Regions from separate parts of the Phaeodactylibacter xiamenensis genome, predicted to be linked through region 2. Evidence: riboswitches for the same ligand, from Rfam matches in the RefSeq annotation. Region 2 holds a riboswitch; the other holds the start of a gene.

Region 1 (9,137 bases), 640 kb from region 2:
AGACAAAAGCCTCGCTATTGAGGCCCTAAATCTTGAGATCCAGTTGTCAGCGATCTATGAGGGGGTGGTGTGGGAATAGCCGGGGCTTGAGTCGTAGGTGCTGACATAAAGCACACCGGGTGGATGTCCCGGCAGGAGCCCCAGACTGCTGGTGTAGAGCTTAAGCCCAAGTACTTCACAGGGCTCTGCTCCAGCTTAGTCCGACGGACCCAGATAAAACACCGGGAGAAAGCTCCCCGCAGGGGCGAAGCTGCGATCGGCGACGCAAGCTCAGGCACCGGGTCGGAAAAACCATAACACCCTCTGCCCACCGAAGCTTTCAGGCGAAGGAGGGGAAAAGCCATAACACCAGCCCCTCTCCAACCACAGAGAGAATCTTAGCGCCTAACCCCCAGCCGTCCCTACTGCTTCACCACCAACCTGCGGACAACACCATAATTCGTCTGCAGCTCCACTGTGTAAGCGCCGCTAGGCCACTGCCCTACCTCCAGTTGCCGGACGGTACCTGCCCACTGAGCCAGCAACTGCCCGTTGGCATGGTAAAGGCGGGCTTGCTCAAGGGTTGTGCCGGCGGGGAGGCTTAGATTAAGCTTGTCTTGTACCGGGTTGGGGAATACCTGTACTGCTTCCAGCAGTGCGGCTTCGGTATTGGTAAACTGCCCCTGCGTCACGCTGTTGTTGCGGCTCACGATACGCTGCTCAGGATCAAAGTAGACAATCCCAACATTCCCCGGCACCTCGATGGCAAATTGCTGCCCATCAAAAGTATGGTCGAAGACGATGGAGGTGTCGATACCGCCGCTGATCAGGAAGCGTACCGGGACCGGCATTTCGAAAAAGTCGACTGAAGCGTGGGAGGTTTGCTGATTCAGGCGGACGTACAGCGTACTCCCTTCCTGAAACCAACGCATCTGATAGGACGGGTACCCCTGCCCATAGAGCCAGTCCTCAAAAAACTCAGTTAGGTCCTGCCCGCTTTCGGCTTCCAGATACCCTTTGAGGTCATCAGATTTGGCGTAGCCAAAGGCCAGCTCGGGTGCATCTACATAGTTGCGTACGCCCTGGAAGAAAGCTTCGTCGCCCAGTTTCCAGCGCAGCATGTGGAGGAGCATCGCACCCTTGGAGTACGACAGGCGGCTGCTGAAAATACGGCTTACGCTGCTCGTATCGTACACAAAAACGGAGCCGTCGGGTGCGCTTGTCACGTGGTTGATCTTACCGGATAGCCAGTTGTCCCAGGTATTGGGCCCCAGATCGTACTGATACGTCAGTCCTTCCAGGTAGGTGGCAAAGCCTTCGTTGAGCCAGATATCCTGCCAGCTGCCACAGGTCACTTTATCACCAAACCATTGGTGGGCCAGCTCGTGCGCCTGCAAAAGGTGGGAAAAGCCGCCCATAAAGCTCATCGTTTGGTGCTCCATGCCACCGCCCCAGCCGAATTGGGCATGGCCGTATTTTTCTTCGGCAAAGGGGTACAGCCCGAAGAGCTCGTTGAAGAGCTGCATGATTTCGACCGTAGCCGTGGTGGCCAGTTGGGCATCTGCCAGGTTTTCGGGAAAGACGTAGTTGAGCACCTCAATCGGTTCCCCATTTTCCACCGGTACAAAATCAGAGTACTCCGCGTAGTTGGTCACCGCAATGGCTATGAGGTAGGCGGGGATGGGATAGCGGTGCTTCCAGTGGTAGATGTGCTCATTGCCATCTTCAATAATCTCTTTCAACAAGCCATTGCTGGCCACCTTGTAGGCAACCGGGGTACGCACCAGTACATCAATACTGTCAATTTTGTCGCTCAAATCCTGCTTGCAGGGCCACCAATCCCGGGCACCGTAGGGCTCAGAAAGGGTCCAGAGCACCGGATTGCCGCTGTGGGTGGCCTGCGCAAAGGAGCCAAAGCCATTGGACGGCGGTGCGCCTTCGTAGGTAACGCTTACCGAGTCCAGCTCTGCCATCGCCAGGGAATTGGGGAGGTTGATGGTCAGCATATTGTTGCTTTGGCTGTAGGTTTCCACTTCCTGCCCGTGAAAAGTTACGCTGTTGACCTGCAGGGTATTGGCAAGATCGAAGTGCAGGGCTACGAAGTTGGCCTCCTTAGGCATGAAGTAGGTCGTGACGGTCCCGGAAATGTAGTAGTTGTTGGGGTTGATGTTCCACTCCAGCCGGTGGTACTTGATATCATAGTCATCGGTCAATGCGGAGGAACGGAAATTCAGCTGCCGCTCGGCCGCGCCACGTTCCATGGCGGTGATGGCTTCCTGATCTTTGCACACCCATTCTTCGGTTTGGGCAGTGCCTAATGTATTCAAAGTAGCCAGCAGCAGACCGGCGAGTATCCATTTTTTCATCGCTAATTTTTTTCTTCCCCGAAAATTAAGCGACAAAAGCCTGAACTACAGTGAGGATGGTCACCGAAGAGGGTGAGATTAGGCAGGCAAGAAAGTTCCCCACCTGCCTAACAGCCCTATTTTACCAGCAGAAACCCTTTACTGCTTACTCACCAGCCGTTGTAAAGCGCCCTGCTCATTGGTCAGTTCGATGACATAAACACCCGCACTCCACTGCTCCATTGGAATGGTGGACTGCCCCTGTAGCCCCTGCCGGCGGAGCAACAGTTGTCCGTCGGCGCGAAAAACAGACACGTCATAAGCTCCGGTCATTGCCGGGCGGATGGTCAGGCGGTCTTTGACCGGGTTGGGGAATAGCGCAAAAGCCGTAGCAGGCAAATCCCGGGTACTGACGACCATAACGCTCACCTGTGACACCGCAATAGCCTCCCCACAGTCATTCATAGCCGTGAGGGTTACGGTGTAGCTGCCTTCAGAAGCGTAGGTATGCGTGGGCGACTGCTCGGTGCTTTGCTGACCATCCCCGAAATCCCATAGGTAGGACGTGGCATATGCTGCATTATTCTGGAAAGCCACCTGCAGCTCATTGACCGTGGCTTCGAAAGCAGCGGTAGGTAGGGCCTGAATTTCAACGGCGGCCTCCATTTCAATCGTCGCTGTCTGCCCGAAGGTATCGGTGACGGTGAGTATAACAGGGTACACGCCGGGCCCAATATAGGTTACGGTTGGATTAGGGGCATCAGCAGTCGCCGGCTGCCCACCGGGGAAAACCCAGGACCAGGTGTCAACGGCGCCTTCCGAGAGGTCCTCAAAGGAAAAAGCATCGCCGGGGCAATTCCCTGCCTCGGGGGTGACGCCAAAATTGGTGAGCAACGGCGGGGCTACCGTCACGGTTTCCACGAAAGTGGCCGAGCAGCACCAGGTATGTACTTTGAGCTCCACCATATAAGTTCCATATTCTGCATAAGTATGGGGCTCCGGATGCCGTTCCGTGGAAGTGGTGCCATCACCAAAGTCCCATTCGAAGGCCTTGGCAAAAGAAGAAATGTTTTCTGCAATGAGCTGATTGCCGATGACGCTAAGGTTCGCGTTAGCTGTAGGGGTGAGCAGGGAGTCACCGCCCAGACTGGTAATCCCAATGAATACCCCGGAGTCATAGACCCCGTCCCCCGCATCTGCAATACCAATTTTGATGTGGTAGGTTTCGCCCGGTGTGACGTATGCTTTGGCAGGCAGTAAAGTGGTGTAGGCATCGTAAGCCAGGTCTGTGGCTGTAGTGTCATAAATTGGAAATGCCGAAGATGTATCAAAGGTATATTGCGGAACATAAAAGCTGCTGTTGGAGTCCGCATTCAGGTTATTGATGGTTACCGGGACTATCGGGTCGCTGTCCGGTATAGTAGCAATATTAGTCAGGGAATCGTACTCCGGACCACCACTTATAAAGAAAGCAAAGACATCATTAAATTGACTGCCCACAAACTCCGGGTATTCCTCAGAGCCAAAAATGTAATTAAAGCAGATGGTATCTGTATTGGGCACGATATCAAACTCCAGTACTGCGGCATCATGGGTCATCATACCAGGCTCCAGCAGCCCCTGCAAATCAGCGTCTCCGGGCTGTAATAAGTTATTAAAAGTTGCACTGAAGCTTGCCGGGTTGGCCGCTACGGTTGTCGGGCCGGTGGACAGGAATATCCCGGCATTGATGCCCATGTAGGTATCGCCGGCATCAAAAAAAGCCATCCCCTCCGGAGCGCCGGTATAGGTCACATTGGAAGGCGCAACATCAGCATCGCTGAAGAAAGCGGTAACCATTTCAGATGCGGTGTAAGAGGTGTCGACAAACAGGTTGGACTGAGCCAGGAGTGCGTTGCTGCTCAAAAGGGCGAACAGGAAAAGGGGGATTGCAGTAATCGTCTTTTTCATCATATCGGGTTTAGTGTTAACCAAAAATAAGGAAAACAGGCGGTAAAAGGCAACTGCTATACAGCGCTGACCAAAATTTAACGTCTATCTGTGCTTTTTTCCCTACCTTTGCGCCAGCTTTGGTACGAATGCTATGTCTGTGACGATGGCCTTCGTTTAAAAGGGAATCAGGTGCAAATCCTGAGCAGTCCCCGCTGCTGTAAGCTTCACAAAAAATGCCCTTTGCGCACTAAGCCACTGTCGGGAGATGATGGGAAGGCCGCAAAAGCAGAAGCAAGCCAGAAGACCTGCCAGGCAAGATTTAATTCATTCGGGCTTTCGGAGGAAAAGCAGGGATGGAGTGCTTATTGGGCCTGATGGGTGCTGTGGCTGCCTGATCACTATGTGAAGGCAAGCGCACGGCTTAACAAACAGATGCGTGGGTGTTTACTGCACCTTATTTTGGTTGTTCACCCATGAAATGCCCCACTATCCGCTCTTGTCCTGCCCTTTAGGCTCCAAAAATGGCAGGATGCGGCAGCTCCTAATCCTTTTCCTGAGTATTTCGTGTACGGTGTCTCTTTTGGCACAGCCCGATACCGCCGTGCTCCTGCCTACTGCCGAAATCACCACTTCGCCCCTTCGCGCCAACTTCACCGGCAGTCAGGAACAACGCTGGGACTCCACCGATGTCAACCGCTACGCCGGCTACTACCTGACCGACCTGCTGGAACGGGAAGGCGGTATTTTCATCAAGAATTACGGCGGGGGCAGCATTGCCACCACCTCTATCCGCGGGGGCAGTGCCGGGCATACAGCGGTCACCTGGAATGGGCTGCCGCTCCAAAGCCCGATGCTGGGCCAACTTGACTTTTCCCTCCTGCCCCTGGCTTTTGTAGATGGGGTTAACCTGCAAAGAGGCGGGGGCAGCGCAGCCTGGGGCAGCGGGGCCATTGGCGGCACGGTGGGTTTGCGCAATACACCCCTCTCCTACCGGGGCATGGAAGCCGGCGCACAAACCCTGCTGGGCAGCTTTGGCTTTCAGGACCATCAGGCGCGGGCCCGGTACCGGGGGGAGCAGTGGGCATTCAATACCCGCCTGTTCCGCCGGTCTGCCGACAACGATTTCAGCTACCGATTGGACAGCGGAGAAGAGCGGCAGCAAACGCATGCCGATTTCCGGCAGCAGGCCATCATGCAGGAAGTCTACTGGCAGCCCCGCCCCGACCGTCAACTGGCTGCTTTTGCCTGGTGGCAAACCTCCGATCGTAACATCCCGCCCCTGACCACCCAAACCCGGAGCGAAGCCCTGCAGCTCGACACCTTCCTGCGCACCGCCCTGCACTACCAGCAACTCAGCAAACATGGCGTCTTTAATGCCCGCCTGGGCTGGTTCCGGGAAGCGATCGACTACCGGGATGACGCCATTCTGCTTCGGGCGCTCAGCCATTTCCATACCCTAATGGCTGAGGTGGAGCAGCAATGGGCGCTAAGCGCAGACCTGGAGCTGCAGGCTGGCCTGTTCTATAGCCGGGCTACGGCTACAGCTGATGGCTACCGGGGCGAACAACCGGAGCAGCAACGTGCCGCGGCTTTTGCCAGCCTCCGGAAAGAATGGAACGCCCTGCGGGTTCAGCTCAGCCTACGGCAGGAACGAGTCGATGAAAACTGGGTGCCCATCGTGCCTGCACTGGGCGCAAACGGCCCCATTACTTCTAATCTAAGCTGGCAGGCCAAAATCAGCCGTAATTACCGCATTCCCACCCTGAACGACCTGTACTGGCTGCCAGGTGGGAACCCCGACTTATTGCCCGAAATCGGCTGGAGCGCAGAGGGAGGGCTAAACTGGCAAAAGGGGGCATGGAGCTATACCGTCACCGGCTTCCACCGGCGCATCGACGATTGGATTATGTGGGGGCTTACCGAGGGGCAAAACTTCTGGTCCGCCAATAACCTCACAGAGGTCTGGAGCCGGGGGCTGGAACAGCGCCTATCCTGCCGCTTCACCACCGGAGAATGGCAATGGGAAGGGCAAATCGGCTATGATTACATCCGCTCCACCAATGAAATCGCCCTTCAGCAGCCGCGGATTGCAGAAGGTGAGCAACTCGCCTACACACCTGAGCATCTGGGTTTTGCCCGCATATCCGTTAGTAAAGACGCCCTGCAATTCACCTATCAGCACCGGCTAACGAGTGCGGTCCAAACCCTGAATAATACTGAGCTGCCTGGGTATCACCTTGGTTTTGCGCAGCTAGAGTATCAGCTAAACTGGCAAAAATTCACGCTACAGGCTTTCGGCCGGGCAGACAATCTCTGGGACGCTTCCTACCGCATCGTCGATCGGCGTCCCATGCCGGGCCGCAGCTTTCAACTAGGCATTAACCTATTTTTCAAACATAAACATTAGCCTTATATGAAATGGACTTCAACGACTATTCTGCTACTGCTCTGTACCGCATTGAGCTATGCACAGACGACTGCTGATTTCGAAAACTTTGATCTCGAGCCCGGCGAAGCCCTGAACGGGAGTGACGGCAGTGGCAGCTTTCAAAGCGGCAACCTTTTTCTGCCCAACAGCTACAACCCGGATTTTAATTCCTGGTCTGGCTGGGCTATATCTGCCACCACGGATGTAACTACCCCTGGCTTTATGAATGACCTGAGCGCCATTACCGGAGGGGGGTACAACTCCACAGCCTACGCAGTAAGCTTTGCTTCGCCACAATCCGTGCTGGTACTGCAGGGCGCAGCTGCCGGGGGTGCAGTGGAAGGCTTCTACGTCACCAATGGCACCTATCCTTACCTCAGCATGCTGGAAGGTGATGGCTTTGCTAAAAAGTTTGGCGGAGAGTCCGGCGATGACCCCGACTTTTTTCTTTTAACCATAAAAAAGTATCTTGGTGGGGAACTGAGTACCGATAGTGTCAACTTTTACCTGGCTGATTACCGGTTTGAGGACAACAGTCAGGACTACATCGTGGAAGAGTGGACCTATGTGGACCTGAGCACACTCGGCAATGCCGACAGCCTGCAATTCACGATGAGCTCTACGGATAATGGGATGTTTGGTATGAATACGCCCGCGTATTTTTGCATGGACGACCTGACGACTACCGACATGCCGGTCAGCACACGGCGTGTACAACTGCCCGCAGCTTATCTAAATGTATTTCCTAACCCGGCGGGAGCTACCTGGTATGCGAACTGGGCTACGGACCATGAAGCAGAAGCCCGGCTGATGAATATCAGTGGGCAGGTGTTGCAAACTTTTCGGCTTATGCCGGGAACAAACGCCATAGAAGCCTTAACTTTGCCAAAAGGCATTTACGTGCTACAGGTAAGGACGGCAGATGGCTTCTTAACCAAAAAACTATTTAAAACCAATTTTTAACGCCTCAGCGTCAGGCGTTTCAAAAAACTATAAACTACTTAATATATGCAAGATCAAAAGATTAACATCCGGTTTGCTGTGGTCACAGGCATGATCCTCGTGGCGGCATTGTTCCGGATTTTCCCACACCCTCTGAATTTTTCTCCAGTAGCCGCGATGGGCTTGTTTGGTGCCGCTTACTTCAGCAAGCGCTGGCTGGCTTTCCTGGTGCCCGTATTGGCGGTTTTTGCCAGTGATATTATCATCAATAATGTCATTTATGCCCACTACTTTGAGGGCTTCACCGTGTTCTATGAAGGCTTCTTCTGGCAGTACGGCAGCTACCTGCTCATCGTACTCTTTGGGCTGGGTGTCCTTTCCAAAGTGACCCTGCCCCGTATTCTGGGTGGTGCGATTGGAGCCGGTGCTATCTTTTTCCTGGTGTCCAACTTTGGCGTATGGCTCGGCAGCCCCATGTACCCGCAAAGTATCGGCGGGCTGATGGCTTGCTATGGTGCAGGCTGGCCTTTCTATCAGGCAACCTTTGCCGGTGATCTCGTCTTCACCGGTGTCATGTTTGGTGCGTATGAGTTCATCAAACTCCGCTACCCGGCGCTGGATTTCCAAACGCAGCGTATCGCCTAGCCCGACTATCGACTCGATTAGCGCGGCAGCAACAGCCCGGCAATTCCAAAACAGGAAATGCCGGGCTGTTTTTTCTTCTGGCTACAACTCCCTGTACCGCAAAGCCTTAAAACCTAAACTTAGAGGCAAAGACAAAAAATTTAAGCCAAGGGGTTGCGCAGTATGGATATCGCGCTTATATTTGCAACCGCAAAACACCGAAAGCGGTGGCTGATCAAAAGAACTTGAAAAGTGTTTTTGCAATCTTCAATTTTTGCGTCAGGCCCGCGGCGAAAATAAAATGCGAACGCAGCAATAGCGGAGGTGAGTATTTTATTTTCTTCAAAAGAGCGGGGTAGCGAAAATTGTATAAACCCAGTTTTTGCGTAAGCCTGCGACAAAATTGAAATGCGAATGAAGCGATAGCGAAGATGAGTATTTCAATTTTTTTTACAGGAGCAGGATTAGCAAAAACTGTTACAAGCCCAATTTTCGCGTCAGGCCCGCGGCGAAAATAAAATGCGAACGCAGCAATAGCGGAGGTGAGTATTTTATTTTCTTCAAAAGAGCGGGGTAGCGAAAATTGTATAAACCATGGTGCGGTAGCTCAGGTGGTAGAGCAATGGACTGAAAATCCATGTGTCGGCGGTTCGAATCCGCCCCACACCACTCCGGAAAGCAGCTCAAAAGGCTGCTTTTCTTATTTAACAACTTATGATTATCAACAACTGGCATCATCACGTACATCATTTCCCACTGCCCGGCAGTGAATGGTGGAATCATGCGTGAGATGAACCGTTGATTGATCAACTTTAGTCCACAAAAGAGGTTAACCATTCGCTGGTTAACCTCTTTTTTTGTTTCACCACAACCCTCGCGTTTATTAT
Region 2 (9,137 bases):
TAGGGGTTGTACGGGTAGGTACTGCCCCAGACGGAGGTACAGCCGGTGGAATTGAGCATGCCCATATTGGTACGCCCCTTGCCAGTCAGGCCATCTGTGTATTTCCACTTGAGGTTCTTCAGTTTGGCCAGCAGCTGGGAGACTTCGCGCAGCCATTCCTGGTCGATCGGCTGTGTGCCTTTTTCCGACTCAAAACGGCGGGCGATACCGGATACGGTCAGGTCGCCACTGCTCATTTCGGAAACGATCTTGGTCATCAGGTCGGCGTCGCTCACATTCACCGTGCTGAACAGCTTCTGCTGAATGTGCTGCTCCAGGCGGTTGATGAGCTCCGTCAGGCGGGTCACGTGCTGCCTGATGCGCGGCTGCATGAGCGCCTCTACGGTAGCGGTGAAGATGTGCACGACTGACTTTTCAGAGCAGCCCAGGCAGGCGCCATCGCCACTAGCGAAGTTTTGGTAGGCCTCCTTGTTGAGGAGGAGCGTCTCCAGCGGACCGATCTTTTCTTCCAAATCGTCAATGCGGTTGTATTCTTCCGGCGTGTTGGGCAGGTCGGTCCAGAGGTCCCAGTTCTGCCGCAGGGTGGCTACGGAGTCTTCGGTCTGTGTAATGGGGCGCAGGGCGTCATCATCGCAGACTTCAATACATTCCATACAGCCCTTGCAGGTGGTCGGGTTCAGGGTAATGCTGAACAGGCCACCGCTGCCGGCTTGCTGCTTTTCTTTCAGGTCGTAGTACGGGCGGGTGAGCGCAAACTGGAAGTCGCCCAGTTCCTCCAGGAACCAGTCAAATTCCTGCGCCATGCCGTTGGTGTTGCCGCTTTCCCGAACGGTCTTGTCGACCACCTCTCGGATCATGGTGTTGACCTTTGCCCGGTCATCGCCCTCATTGAACAAGGCGCGGATTTCCGGCTCCATCTGACGGACTGCTTTCGGCAGGTAGTTGAGCTTTCCGTGGTTGTTTTTCACGCGCTGCACAACGGTGTCGAGCACATCAGACAGTTTGGAAACCAATCCTGGCAATGCCGTATCCGGACAGATGGTGTAGCATTTGCCACAGGCGGTACAGTTCTCCGCGATCCATTCCGGATGGTTGAAGCGGATGCCGGTCATATCGCGGAACAAAGAGGAGGCCGCAGGCATCACACTCAACCCGATAAACGGATCGGTGAGGTTGTCATTGCCACTGCCCTGCTGGTAGAAGCTGCCCGTCTGCTCCCAGAAGCGGTGGATATCGCTCAGCCTGGACTTACTCTGCGGCGTATCCTTGAGCATAGCAGGAAGCGGGATCGGCTTAACGGCGTTAGCTTTAGCATCGTGCCCGGCGCCAACGACCTTGTCCGTCACCTCGCCTACTTCGTCAAAGCCACGGCGTACTACGCGCATGTTGTCATCCACCACGCGCTGCCCTTTACTGCCAAACTTCGACTGCACCTGATCCTCGATGGCCTGCAGCAGGCTCTCCTCGGTCAGATTCGCTTTCTCCTTGAGGGGAGAAGCAGCGAAGAAGGCGCCCTGGAAAGCGATACCCTGCATGCGGAGTTGCAGTTCGGGATCGGTTGCTTCCTCGCGGGCAATTTTGAAGCCGTCGATGTAGAACAGGCGGATGTTGTTATCCACGATGATCTTTTGGTACGGCTTGGGGATATCGGCCCAGACTTCCGCCGGGCTGTTTTTGTCGCTCTGTATAATAAAGGTGCCGCCTTTCTTCAGACCGGCCAGTGCGTTGGTGTGCTTAAAGACGTTGGGGTCCGGTGAAAGCACCACATCCACGTATACGTATTCACAGTTGACACGGATGGGCTCCGGAGCAGCAGACAGATAGTAAGTTGTGGGCTGTCCTTTTTTCTCTGAGCCATACTTCGGGTTGGCTTTGATGTCATACCCGAGCAGGTCGAACAGGGTCATTGCCAGGTTCTTACCTGTCGTGATAGCGCCCCAGCCACCGATGGAGTGGAAACGGACGGTCACGGCCCCCTTCGGCATGAGGTTCGGGTTTTCAGAACCCCTCACCGATAGTTCCTTCACATGCGGGTAGGCTTCCTGAATGGATTCCTGATAGGCCCGCTGCTTAGGCGTAAAGGGTACATCGCGGATGAAGTCGATAGACAGGTAAAACTGCTTTTTCTTTTTGCCCGTAGGCAGCATATTCTCTACCGCACCGATGATGCCTTCCGGCTGCAGGTCGCGGCTGCCCATACCGAAGGAACCGGAGTACAGGGGCGGCATATCGCCCGCTTTGTAGGCTTCCAGTTCCGGATAGGGGCGATTGTCTTTGTAGTTGCCATTTTCCAGGCACTTGGTCAGGCTCGCACGTACTTCCCGCATGAGCGGCAGGTCGGCGGCCAGCGGCTGATCGAGGCGCTCAAGGATAGCAACGCCCTTCTTACCTTTTAGAATTTTGCCCAGCAGATCAGCCGGGAAGGGGCGGAACATGACGAGGTCGACCACGCCTACCTTCAGCCCGCGGGTTTCACGCAGGTAGTCGGCTACCACTTCGGCACTTGGCACCACGCTGCCCTGACCGAGGATGAGGTAGTCGGCATCTTCCACCTTATAGGTCATTACGCGCTCGTAGCGGCGGCCGGTGAGCTGATAGTACTCGTCCATGGCCTGCTCGGTGAGCTGCTTAATGTGATCGAAGAAGAAGGGGCGCTGTGCTGCGACGGACTGCATGTAGGAGTCCTGATTCTGCACGATGCCCGCCATAACAGGATTATCCACATCCCAAAGCTCAGGTATGCGGCGACGGGTGTCCCCGTAAATGATGCGTTGGGCTTCGGTCGGCGTTTTGATGATGTCATCGGGCCGGCCGAGGTATTCTTTGATGAGCTCGCGCTCGGGAAGCGTCATGGACTCGATGAGGTGGGTGGTCAGGAAGCCGTCCTGCGCCACGATACCCGGTGTAAGTGCCAGCTCCGCGATGCGGTGCGCGATGATATTGAGGTCAGCCACGTGCTGCGCCTTTTTGGCAAACAGCTGAAAGAAGCCGGTATCGTCCACGGCGTGGTAATCGTCGTGGCCCGCGTGTACGTTAAGGGTGGATTTGGTCATCGCCCGTGCGCCGATATTCAGCACATAGGTCAGACGCTTGCCCACTGCAGCATAGAGGGATTCGTGCATATAGGCGATGCCCTGCCCGGAGGAGAAATTGGCGGCACGGAGACCCGTCATAGACAGGCCGGCGGTGACCGCAGCAGCAGCATGTTCGCCTTCCGGCTCGATAAAAATAAGAGGCCGGTCGGAGATATTGAGGTGGCCCTTTGCGGCCGCATCAGCCCAATACTCGCCCATTTGAGTGGAAGGGGTAATCGGATAGGCACCGGCAGCGTCGGAGGATTCCCGCTCGCACATAATGGCAGCGGTGTTCCCGTCCATTGCTACCCGAGTGCCCGGATACTTGGCGGGCTCGGTTTGCTTCTTCATGGTGGATTTTTTTAGTAGGCGGGCGCCTCATCAATAGCGATGGCGCGGGTCTGTTTAGCAATACGCAGGCAATCAGCCACTTTTTTGACATCCATACAGTAGGCTTCATCCTCTGCATCGTGCTTGCAACCGATATCGGAAATGTCGATCAGGTTGAACCGGCCGTCGATATCGCGGCACTTATCCAGGAGACCTGCCATGGTCACGGGCTCGGGGAGCTCGCTACCATGTTTTTGCAGGTAGGAAGACAGGTAGTTAATAATGGATTGGCGGGAGTTGAAGCAGACGGCATGGGTGGCAACGTCCTCCTCTGCCCGTTCAATTTCGTGGCTGGCAAATTCTATGAGTTTGTCAGCTTCCTGGATAAGGAGATCGGCATTTTGCTGGCGCATGGCACTAGGTTTTAATTAAATTGGTGCCCTAAAATTCCTGGTTTACAGCTGGTTTTTAAATGAATATTGTCAGTGGGGATGAGTGATCATTGTCACTTTGCCCGGGTTTAAGTGTGTTATGTTTTACTTTTGAGCAACCATAAACAACAAGAGAATGGACGCCATTTTATCCGCCCTGGGAAATTATCATCCGGTTACACAAGCTTTGTTTGCCACCTTATTCACCTGGGGAGTGACGGCTCTGGGCGCAGCAGTGGTTTTCTTTTTCCGGCAAATCCGGCAGGAGGTACTGGATGCCATGTTAGGCTTTGCGGCAGGGGTCATGATTGCCGCCAGTTTCTGGTCACTGCTGGCTCCGGCCATTGACCTGAGCGAGCGGGTAAGTACTTTGCCCAGCTGGCTACCCGCTGCACTGGGTTTCATGGGCGGTGGTTTGTTCATGGCAGGTGTGGACAAAGTGCTGCCCCACCTGCACCCGGGCCTGAAGATGGATCAGGCCGAAGGAATATCAACCAACTGGAGGCGTAGCGTGCTACTGGTACTCGCTATCACGCTGCATAATATCCCGGAAGGGCTGGCGGTGGGTGTTGCCTTTGGTGCGGTGGCCCATGGGCTGCCATCGGCTTCCATTGGGGCAGCGGTGGCACTGGCCGTAGGCATAGGGCTGCAAAATTTTCCGGAAGGGACAGCGGTATCTGTGCCGCTGAGGCGGGAGGGTTTTTCCCGACGGCGGGCGTTCTGGTACGGGCAGATGTCGGGGGCTGTGGAGCCTGTTGCCGGCATCGTTGGGGCGGCAGCGGTGATGATGATGCAGCCCATCCTGCCCTATGCGCTGAGCTTTGCCGCGGGGGCTATGATTTTTGTGGTGGTGGAAGAGCTTATCCCGGAATCACAGTTGGCTGGGAATACCGACCTTGCAACCATTGCCACCCTGGCAGGCTTTACGTTGATGATGAGTTTGGATGTGGCGCTGGGCTGAGCGCCTACTCCCAAAACTTCCACCAGGCCCCGCCTTTAACCTCGGCCTGTGCATCTTCCGGCAACAATGGGCGCAGCCGCTTCAGTATAGCTCCCTTGGACACCACACCGGTGCTGCGGTCGACCACTTCCCCATCCTTAAAGTACAGAATCGTGGGCAGGCTGCGGACCTGATACTGCTTGACCAGTTTCTGATTCTTTTCGGCATCGAGCTTGACGAAGCGAGCGTTGTCACCGGCTTCGTCAGCGGCGGCAGCAAAATTGGGGGACAGGGCATGGCAGGGGCCACACCAATCCGCCCAGACATCAACGACAACGGGCGTTTCGGCATTCAGGACCAGAGGGCGGAAGGTTTTACGGTTGACTTGTCGTGGCATAATCGTTCTACATTTTGGGCAAAGGTAAAAGGGCCCGAAAAGAGTTTCAGTGATAAATGCCACTTTGGCTTTTGAGAACAGGTGATGTTCCTTATTTTGGGAAAAAACCAGATAAATGCCCAGGCAAAAACTACCGGACGAACTCAAAGCCGCGATTTCCAAAATGCCCGACAAGGAAAAAGACAAACTGCTCTTCCGCCTTATCGCCAAGGAGGAAGCCTTGGTCAACCGCCTGACCTTCGAGCTGCTGGAAGGGGCTGGCAGCCGGGAGGAGAGACGCAGCGAACTCGCCATCAGCATCGAGCGGGATGTGACCTACGCCATCCGGGCTTTCTACTCGCCGGGCTTTTTGCTGCTCGACCTGCGCGCCATCAGCGGTGACATCAACCGGCATGTGAAGGCCACCAAAGACAAGTACGGGGAAATCGAGCTCAACCTGCTGATGCTTAATCTGGCACTGGAAGGCATAGACGGGCTGCTCGATCAGTTCCCGGCGGCCAAGGCGCGCACCTTCTCCAATTATGTGGTCAAACGGGCTCTGAAACTGCAAAAACTGCTGTCGAAAATGCACGACGATATCCGCCTCGATTTTGAAGGTGAAATGGAGCGCCTTGGGCAGTTCATCCGCAACAGCAGCTACCTGAAGAAAACGGCAGAACGGGAGGGGCTGGAGTGGCGGGAGTTGTAGCTTTACTCAAAATCCTCCTTAATCTTACTCGCAATAATCTGCGCCAGCCGTACCGGCACTGCATTGCCGATCATTTTGTAAGCCGCGCCGAGGTTCTTGTAGTAAAAGATGAAGTCGTCCGGGAAGGTTTGGACGCGGGCCACTTCGCGCACACTGAGCCGGCGGTAAAGGTCTTCCTTACCGGGCACAAAGCGCTTGGTATCCTTGTCCACGGTTTCCATCTTAGGCGCCTGAGGGTGCAGGGGCGCATGCCGGCCACCCGCCTGAATAGTAAAGGACACCTCGTCCCAACTGCGCACACGGTTGCGCGACATGTAGAGGCTGGAAAAGCCACCGGTAAAGTACTCGTGATTAGGCACCCGGCAGGCACTGCCGTTGGTGTAGTTACCGTCTTTGGCCGGGATAGCCGTATCTGCCAGATCGCCGATGGCCGACTTCAGGCTGAGTTTCATATCAATTGGGGCAGGGAATTCAAACTTTTTGCCCAGGTCGCGGCGGTAACCTATAAAGAAGACCCGTTTGCGGTCCTGCGGCACGAGGTAATCGCTCGCATTGATTTTCTGGAAAGACAGGTTATAGCCCTCTCCGGCGTTTTTGAAGAGCCGCTTGATGCTGCTTAGGGCTCTCGCATTGCGGGGCAGTAACATGCCCGCTACATTCTCCGCCAGGAAAAACTTGGGCTGCTTAGCTTCCAGGATACGGATGAAATCGTAGAACAGCTTGCCCCGGTTATCCTTAATGCCCCGCAGCTTGCCCGCGGTGCTCCAGCTTTGGCAGGGCGGGCCGCCAATCATGCCGTCGCAGTCCGGAATGTCCGCAGCGTCCACATCCGTAATACTCCTTTTTTCCAGGTGCGTATGCCCGTGGTTTTTGACATAGGTCTCCCAGATGTCCCGGTCGTACTCATTCGCCCAGATCACGTCAAAACCGGCACGCGTAAACCCAAGGTCGAGCCCGCCGGCGCCCGAGAAGAAGGAAACAATTCTCATGATTGATAGACTGCAGCACAGTAGCGCTGTTCCTGCAGGATTTTATGAGCAAACAAGGTACGGAAATTATGGGAAATCTTTTATCAACTATGTTTTCCACACCCATATGTGGAAAACTATTTTTTCAACCCCTTATGTTCAGGGGTTTACGGGACTTATCCACATTGTGTTGGTAATTATACGCGTACTTTGCTTGATCGCTCAGCCGGACCTCCGTATCTTGCCCGAACCAACGGTACTGCGTTCAATTCGAGCACCTATCAAATAATTTTAAGCGACAGATTAGCCATTCGATATTGAACAGGGAACCGGGTGAAAATCCCGGACAGTACCCGCTGCTGTGAGCCTCATTCATCAGGTTTTGCCAGCAAGCCACTGCCCCTGGGGCGGGAAGGCGGCAGAGCCGGGGCGAGTCAGAAGACCTGCCGTTGCCAACATATCATTCTTTAACTGCGAGTTTTCGGGAGTTAGGACAGCGCAGTGCCACCGTTTTTGCCCGGGTAACGCCCGGATGCAGCCTGCCGGTGCGCGCTCCTGCCCTCCCCCACAGCTCGGTAATGCATTAGCCACATGAGCGCGATTTTCAAACCCAGACTAGCGTACAAGCCGTTCGAGTACCCGGAAGTGCTCGACTTTATCAACACCATTAATCAGACCTTCTGGGTGCACTCGGAGGTCGATTTTACGGGTGACATACAGGATTTCAAAGTGGAGCTTACGGAAGCCGAGCGCAATGCCATCAAGCGTACCCTCCTGGCTATCGCTCAGGTGGAGGTGGATGTGAAGTCTTTCTGGGGCAACCTCTATCAGCACCTGCCCAAACCGGAGTTCAATGGGCTGGGCAGCACCTTCGCGGAGTGCGAATTCCGCCATTCTGAAGCCTACGCCCAACTGCTGACCGTACTGGGCCTGGCGGATGAATTCGAGTCTGCCCTGCAGTCTTCTGTCCTCAGCGACCGCATTGCCTTCCTAAGGGACCGCCGGGCAGCTGCACAACTCGACTCTCCGGAGCAGTCCTTCGGGCTCAACCTCATCCTCTTTTCCATTTTGGTGGAAAATGTATCGCTCTTCAGTCAGTTTGCCACCGTGCTGTCCTTCACTCACTTCAAAGGCCTGCTGAAGAATACAAGCAACATCATCGCCTGGACGAGCAAGGACGAGCAGCTCCACGCCAATGCCGGCATTTACATTTTCAATAAAATCGTGGAGGAAAACCCGGGCTGGCTGACCGACAAGTACCAAAAGGTCATCTACGAGACCGCCCATGCCGCCATTCAGCAGGAGGAGCGCATTCTCAACTGGATTTTCGAGACGGGCGAGTTGGAGCACGTCTCCAAGTCGGACCTGCTCAACTTCATGAAGCACCGCATTAATACGAGCCTGAAACAGATCGGGCTGCAGGACATCTTCGACATCAACGAATCTCAACTCCGCCGCATGAGCTGGTTTGAAGAGGAAATCTACGCCAACACCCTGGACGATTTCTTCGCCAAGCGCCCGGTAGAGTATTCCAAGCATAATCAGTCGTTCACCGCCGACGACCTTTTCTAAATACCCAAAAATCAAGCATTGACCATGACCAAGACCATTTATAACAATACCAAGCCCTACCACTGGGTAACACCTGAGACTGAAACCGTACTGCAGAGGGGCTACCTCCTGCCCGGAGAGACGCCACAGGATGCGGTACGCCGCGTGACCACCGCCGCCGCTAACCGCCTGGACCGCCCCGATCTGCAACCGAAATTTGAAGCCCTCGTGGCTAACGGCTGGATGTCGCTTTCTTCTCCGGTGTGGGCCAATATGGGCACCGACCGCGGCCTGCCGATCAGCTGCTTTGGCTCTTATGTGGAGGACAGCATGGACGGCATCACCAAGACCCTGTCCGAGTGCATTATGATGACCAAATTCGGGGGCGGCACCTCGGCCTACTTTGGGCACCTGCGCGAGCGGGGCGCAGGTATCCGCAATAACGGTAAGTCTTCCGGGCCGGTTTCCTTCCTGAAGATGTTTGATGCCATGATCGATACTGTAAGTCAGGGCAATGTGCGCCGCGGGGCTTTCGCTGCCTACCTGGATATCGAGCATCCGGATGTGAATGAGTTCCTCAAAATCAAAGACATCGGCAACGCCATTCAGAATATCTTTTTTGGCGTGACCGTGACCAACCAATGGATGGAAGAAATGGTGGCCGGCGACACGGAAAAGCGTGCCACCTGGGCTAAGGTGCTGCACAGCCGTCAGGAGAAAGGCCTGCCGTACATCATGTTCAGCGACAACGTCAACGA

The links. Region 2 has a riboswitch for cobalamin ahead of ACO08I_RS13715 (ribonucleotide-diphosphate reductase subunit beta). Riboswitches for the same ligand answer to the same signal wherever they lie in the genome.
Region 1: linked by a shared signal. The riboswitch ahead of ACO08I_RS11120 (TonB-dependent receptor plug domain-containing protein) and the one ahead of ACO08I_RS13715 (ribonucleotide-diphosphate reductase subunit beta) in region 2 are both predicted to bind cobalamin.

The regions. Positions count from the first base shown of each region.
Region 1 is NZ_OZ245931.1:3,009,573-3,018,709, forward strand. Features, by position in the region: gene ACO08I_RS11105 (Uma2 family endonuclease) at 1-79, shown strand, start outside; gene ACO08I_RS11110 (M1 family aminopeptidase) at 402-2,345, opposite strand; gene ACO08I_RS11115 (choice-of-anchor L domain-containing protein) at 2,484-4,277, opposite strand; cobalamin riboswitch at 4,378-4,583, shown strand; gene ACO08I_RS11120 (TonB-dependent receptor plug domain-containing protein) at 4,786-6,663, shown strand; gene ACO08I_RS11125 (DUF4465 domain-containing protein) at 6,670-7,647, shown strand; gene ACO08I_RS11130 (DUF6580 family putative transport protein) at 7,693-8,271, shown strand; tRNA gene ACO08I_RS11135 (tRNA-Phe) at 8,847-8,919, shown strand; gene hisG (ATP phosphoribosyltransferase) at 9,136-9,137, shown strand, end outside.
Region 2 is NZ_OZ245931.1:3,652,424-3,661,560, forward strand. Features, by position in the region: gene ACO08I_RS13685 (2-oxoacid:acceptor oxidoreductase family protein) at 1-3,425, opposite strand, end outside; gene ACO08I_RS13690 (hypothetical protein) at 3,437-3,817, opposite strand; gene ACO08I_RS13695 (ZIP family metal transporter) at 3,972-4,796, shown strand; gene trxA (thioredoxin) at 4,801-5,172, opposite strand; gene ACO08I_RS13705 (hypothetical protein) at 5,288-5,860, shown strand; gene ACO08I_RS13710 (DNA cytosine methyltransferase) at 5,863-6,849, opposite strand; cobalamin riboswitch at 7,111-7,293, shown strand; gene ACO08I_RS13715 (ribonucleotide-diphosphate reductase subunit beta) at 7,420-8,400, shown strand; gene ACO08I_RS13720 (ribonucleoside-diphosphate reductase subunit alpha) at 8,425-9,137, shown strand, end outside.